DNA from 2 places in the Acetobacterium wieringae genome. Region 2 is predicted to be linked to the other one. Evidence: riboswitches for the same ligand, from Rfam matches in the RefSeq annotation. Region 2 holds a riboswitch; the other holds the start of a gene.
The links. Region 2 has a riboswitch for thiamine pyrophosphate ahead of thiM (hydroxyethylthiazole kinase). Riboswitches for the same ligand answer to the same signal wherever they lie in the genome.
Positions count from the first base shown of each region.

Region 1: another riboswitch for thiamine pyrophosphate. It lies ahead of thiC (phosphomethylpyrimidine synthase ThiC); the one in region 2 lies ahead of thiM (hydroxyethylthiazole kinase).

Region 1 covers NZ_CP097897.1:141,637-144,792, forward strand. The annotation lists gene CHL1_RS00710 (hypothetical protein) at 1-103, opposite strand, end outside; gene thiC (phosphomethylpyrimidine synthase ThiC) at 226-1,518, opposite strand; TPP riboswitch at 1,626-1,722, opposite strand; gene CHL1_RS00720 (putative bifunctional diguanylate cyclase/phosphodiesterase) at 1,813-3,156, opposite strand, start outside.
Region 2 covers NZ_CP097897.1:3,308,691-3,311,846, reverse strand. The annotation lists gene CHL1_RS16295 (electron transport complex protein RnfA) at 1-454, shown strand, start outside; gene rnfB (RnfABCDGE type electron transport complex subunit B) at 468-1,277, shown strand; TPP riboswitch at 1,513-1,624, shown strand; gene thiM (hydroxyethylthiazole kinase) at 1,709-2,533, shown strand; gene thiE (thiamine phosphate synthase) at 2,520-3,156, shown strand, end outside; gene CHL1_RS16275 (HAD family hydrolase) at 3,155-3,156, shown strand, end outside.

The sequences.
Region 1 (3,156 bases), 540 kb from region 2:
AGTTGCCCTGAGCATCCCAGCTACGCAAGGATTCGACCGTTTTGGTGGCTTCCATATAACTGCTTTGGCTGGCCATTGTAACGTTTGAACTTTCGATTTTCATAAATCCACCTCCATGTTTTTACGAAATGATTACGCCAGAAATAGACGCAATCCGCTAACATGGATATCGGCTGATTAAGAAAAAAGATAAGCTGAAATTGATCAAAAAACGAATAAAGTTGATTAATTCTCAGCGTGCAGGGACACGGTTTGACCATCCAGAATCATATTGGTGGTGCGCACGGCACACATTTTCCCGCACATCGAACAGCTGTGTTTTTCTTCGGTGGGGGTGCTCTCATAATAGGCCTGGGCTTTTTCGCCATCGATGGCCAGCGCAAACATGGTTTCCCAGTCAATCTGGCGCCGGGCATCGGACATTTTATTATCCCAGTCCCGGGCCTGGGGAATGCCTTTGGCAATGTCGGCGGCATGAGCGGCAATCTTGGTTGCGATGATGCCGTCCTTGACGTCATTGATATCGGGCAACCGTAAATGTTCGGCTGGCGTCACATAACAAAGAAAATCGGCGCCGTTGGCCGCAGCGATGGCACCGCCAATGGCGGCGGTAATATGATCATAGCCTGGAGCCACATCGGTGACCAGCGGACCGAGGACATAGAAGGGGGCATTGTGACACAGCCTTTTTTGAATAACCATATTGGCGGCAATCTCGTTGATGCCCATATGGCCCGGGCCTTCAACCATTACCTGAACGTCTTTAGCCCAGGCCCGTTTGGTCAGATGACCCAGTTCAATCAGTTCGCTGAGCTGGGAAGCATCAGAGCTGTCGTCAATACAGCCCGGGCGCAGGGCATCCCCCAAGCTGATGGTGACATCAAACTCCCGGAGGATTTCTAAAAACTCGTCGTAATATTCATAAAAGGGATTTTCGTTGCCGGTCATTTCCATCCAGGCAAAGATCAGTGAGCCACCCCGGGAGACAATATTGGTGCGTCGACCCGACCGCTTAAAGGCTTCCACCGCCCGCTTATTGATTCCGGCGTGGATGGTCATAAAGTCCACCCCTTCTTCGGCGTGGGCCCGAACCACCCGCATGAAATCCTGGGCGGTAATCGCCTGCAGATCTTTTTCCAGGTAGCCGATGGCATCATACATCGGAACCGTACCGATCATTGCCGGCGACAGTTCAAGCAGCTGCTTTCTAAAGGTATTGGTTTTTCCATAATTACTTAAATCCATAATCGCTTCGGCCCCAAATTTCAGGGATAGTTTGACCTTTTCCAGCTCCAGACTATAATCGTTACAATCCCCCGAGACCCCCAGGTTGACATTGATTTTGGTTTTCAGACCAGTACCGATGCCTTCCGGCGAAAGCGAATGATGTCGGACATTGGCCGGGATGGCAACCTGGCCACAGGCGACCAAAGCCATCAGTTTGGTCACATCAAGGCCTTCTTTTTGGGCCACGGTTTTCATTTCCGGGGTGATAATCCCCTTTTTTGCCGCCTCCATTTGGGTTTGGTAATTTTTCACAAGCGTTTCCTTTCTGATTTAAAATCTGGGGTAATAAAAAAGTGCCTTCCACAATAGGAAAGCACCAAACGTACGTATTAGAAATTAAGCTAAAACGCCTTGCCTCCCTACGTTAGTATTAACTAACAGGTTCAAAGGGTCAGGTTTTAACCTTCTCAACAATAAGTCCCCCCGCAAAAAATATTTAATTGTCAGCATTATATCATGGAAAATGAAAATGTCAAGATCAAAGACCGATCGGGTAGTTTGCGAAACAAATGAAAAACCCGGGGACTATACCGGCAGCGTTTCCAATAACTGCGAAAAGCCAGGATCATCCAGGGGGTCACTCCACCAAGGCCCCTGAAGATAATCGCATTGGTATTGCTGCAAATAGTCAACCTGGGCATGGGTGTGCACACCTTTAGCAAAAACGGCAAGATTCAATTGGTGGCCCAATAAAACCATGGCAGCAAGAGGATGGTTAGTGCCGTTACCACCATCAATGGCATCGACATAGCTTTGGGCAAGTTTAATCGTATCAATGGGAAATGTCTGAAGTTCATTGACATAGGCCATGGTTTCGCCAAAATCATCCAGTGCAATAAGAATACCAGCTGAACGGAGTTCATTGATCACCTCGGACAGTTGCGGGGAGGCAGCCAGAAACGTTGATTCACGGATTTCAAATTCCAGGTTGCTGCCGATCATACCAGCTTTGGCTAGGGTCGTTTTTACCATCGGAACAAAGCCCGGATCGAGAATTTCAACATCAGAAATATTAATTGACATAATCAGCGGCGCAGTGTAAATTTTTTTAAATTTTTGGTATCTTTCGCAGGCTTCATCAAGAATCCACTGTCCCAACAATGGCATCAGACCATTGTTTTCGGCAATTGGCAAAAAAACCTCGGGACTGACGTTACCAAGGACAGCAGAGTTCCACTGCGGCAGAACGTCAAAGCCCCGCAATTGCTTGGAGTCAGAAGTGAATTGAGGTTGAAAGACCAGATAAAATTCATTGTTTTCCAGAGCCAGGTTGAAGTAATGGTCGTAATCCAGCTTCGCAGATGGTGCAGCGCTTTTTGGATGATTAAAAAATTCGATGCCAGCGGTCTTGTGGATTTTTGCCCGGTACATAGCGTGATCGGCGGATTTTAAAAGTTCGGCAGAGGTACTGCCATCTTCTGGGTAGCGTGACAAACCAAAGCTGGCCCGGATTGGTAGGGGCTTATTTTCAATGATCAGATCATCGATGAGTTGTTGTCGTAGATTTTCAATATAGGCATAAAGGGCATCATCAGTCAGGGGGCGTTTAATAATTAAGGCAAACTCATCACCACCCAATCGACCCAGCATGTCATCGCCATGGATGGCATCCTTTAATTTGGCAGAAACCGCCTGGAGCAATAAGTCTCCCACATGGTGCCCTAAAGTGTCATTGACTTGCTTGAAGTCATCCAGATCGATAAAGGCAAGGGCAAAATGAAGATCAGGTTCCTCAATCGAGGTGATCAGTTGATCGATTCGACTGATCAGCATTTTACGGTTCGGTAGCTCGGTGAGCATGTCAATAAAGGCCATATGGCTTAATTTTTCTTCATTCGCTTTAATAATTTGATTGTAGGCTGTCAGCAG
Region 2 (3,156 bases):
GGCGGTCACTTCGGTAATGACGCTGAGTTCAATGCTGGCCTGGGTGGTATACAATTTTGTGCTGGTACCACTGAATCTGACCTTTATGACAACAGCGGTGTTTGTCTTGCTGATTGCCAGCTTTGTTCAGTTGCTGGAAATGGTTATTAAAAAACAGGCACCAGCCCTTTATAATATGTGGGGCATTTATCTTCTCCTGATTGCTACCAACTGCGTTGTTTTGGCGGTGCCGCTGCTTAATGCCGAATCCAGTTTTTCGTTCTTAAAAAGTGTAGTTTATGCGGTGGGTTCGGGCCTGGGTTTTGCGCTGGCGATTATTTTAATGGCCAGCTTAAGAGAAAAACTGCGGCTGGCCGATGTCCCCAAACCACTGGAAGGACTGGGCATTGCCTTTATTCTGGCGGGGATGCTGGCCCTGGCGTTTACCGGTTTTTCCGGGATGATCACATTGTAGAGGAGTGACAGAGATGGAAACAGCATTATTAGTTGTCATTGTGATGTCTGCAATCGGATTGATTTTCGGTCTGATTCTGGCATTTGCCGACAAAAAATTCTCAATTGAGGTGAATCCGCTGATTCACATTGTCGATGACATTTTGCCCAAAGGTCAGTGTGGTAGCTGCGGTTATGCTGGCTGTCTGGCTTATGCCGAGGCCGTGGTGTTAAACCCGGAGGTGACCCCCAATTTATGTATCCCCGGGAAAAAGCCAGTGGCTGATTTGGTGGCGGAATTAACCGGAAAGTCGGCGCCGGAAATTGAACCGCAGATTGCCCAGGTGCGCTGTAAAAATACCATTACCCATGCCATCAAAAAATACAATTATGCTGGGGTGGAAGATTGCATTGCCGCCAGCCTGATTCAGGGCGGACCCAAGGGCTGCAAATATGGGTGCGTTGGTTTCGGGACCTGTGTTCATAGTTGCCCTTTTGGGGCGATGACCATGGGTACAGATCATCTGCCGTTGGTGGATGAAAAGAAGTGTACCGGTTGTGGCAAGTGTGCCACTGTTTGTCCCAAGGCGATTATTCATATGACGGCTATTGGGGCTCCGGTGGCGGTGCTCTGTAATTCCCGGGACAAGGGCGTAATAGCCCGTAAACTGTGTTCGGTGGATTGTCTGGGCTGTGGACTGTGTACAAAAAGCTGTCTGTACGATGCCATCACAGTTGAAAATAATCTGGCGGTGGTTGATCCGAAAATTTGTCTGGAAAAATGCAGCAATCCAACCTGTCTGGAAAAATGTCCAACCGGAGCAATTTTTGATTTGAGAAAGTAAAAAGTTGCAAAAAAAACAGCCGGTCCGAATGACCGTGCTGTTTTTTTATATTAGGAATGAAAAGAAAAAGAGGAGATGTTTATCTCTTGTGTTTATCTTAGGCCTTGAACCTTTAGCCAAACTTTGAAAGAGGTTAAGTTTAAGTTAAATTAAGAATTGAATGGCCGATTCAAACAGTCAAATCAAACGGGAACCCCGTTGACAAAAATCTGGTGATATGATAACCTTTATCACAATTAAAGAGTTGGGGAGCTTATGCATTTAGGCTGAGAGGAAGCAAATCGCTGTTTCGACCCATGCACCTGATACGGATAATGCCGGCGTAGGGAAATTATGTCAAGCTGCTGTGCATTCGTGTACAGTTTTTTTTGTTTAAATCAGGAGTGTCACGATCAGGAAAGAGAATTTTATTAGTGGAAAGAGGTAAGCTTATGTTAAGAAAAATCCTGGAAAATGTCAGGAATCAGCCGCCGCTGGTTCATTCCATCACCAACTATGTGACCGTGAATGACTGCGCCAACATCGTGTTGGCCTGCGGAGGGGCTCCGATTATGGCTGACGATATCAATGAGGTCGAAGAAATTATTGCCATTTGCAATGCCCTGGTCATTAATATCGGCACCCTTAACGAACGGACGGTGGCATCAATGATTAAGGCTGGGAAAGAAGCCAACCGTCTCGGTCGGCCGGTAATTCTCGATCCGGTCGGTGCCGGGGCTTCGACACTGCGAACAGAGACCGTCTTTAAGCTGTTAAAGGAAGTGCAGTTTAGCGTGATCCGGGGCAATGTCTCGGAAATCAAAACCATCGCTTCAGGCAGTGGCAGAACCAAAGGGGTCGATGCCGATATCAGCGATGCCATCACTGAAGATAATCTGGACGGGATGGTTGCTTTTGCCAAAGCCCTCAGCCAAAAAACCGGGGCGGTTATTGCCATCACCGGCGCCATCGACATTGTCGCCGACAGCCAGAAAGCCCTGTTGATTCGCAACGGTCACCCGATGATGTCCCGGATTACCGGCACCGGCTGTATGCTGACCACGGTGATTGGCAGTTATTGTGGCGCCAATCCCGATGATCTGCTGCTGGCTACCGCCGCTGCCGTCAGTTGCATGGGCCTGTGCGGTGAGCTGGCCTTTGCCAGGGTTGCGGCTGAGCAGGCCGGAACGGCATCCTTCCGTACCTACCTGATTGACGCCATGAGCCGAATGGATGCTCAAACATTAGCAGGAGGAATCAAGATTGAAACTCGATAAGCAAGCAATGTTGCTTTATGCGGTTACTGACCGCAGTTGGCTGGGTGATCAAACCCTGGTGGAGCAGGTGGAAGAAACCTTAAAAGGTGGGGCCACTTTTATTCAGTTGCGGGAAAAGGAGCTGGAAATTGAGGACTTTATCCGGGAAGCCCGGGCCATTAAAAAACTGACCGATGCCTACAAAGTTCCCTTTGTTATTAATGATGCCGTTGAGGTGGCTCTGGCAGTGGATGCCGATGGGGTACATGTTGGTCAGGACGATATGGATGCCAGAGAGCTTCGAAAACGGATCGGGGATAAAATCATCGGTGTTTCGGCGGATACGGTGGAGCTGGCATTAAAAGCCGAAGCCGATGGTGCCGACTATATCGGGGTTGGGGCCATCTATGCCACGGATACCAAAGCCGATGCCACGGTGGTGGCTTTTGAAACGATTGCGGCGATCTGTCAGGCAGTATCGATTCCGGTGGTGGCCATCGGCGGGCTTAACGAAACCAATATTCATTGCTTAGCAGGCATGGGAGTGGACGGGGTTGCCCTGGTATCGGCGATTTTTTCAAAAGCCGATATTCGCAAAGCAACCCGGAAACTTCGACAATTATCTGAGGCGATGACCAGGGCAT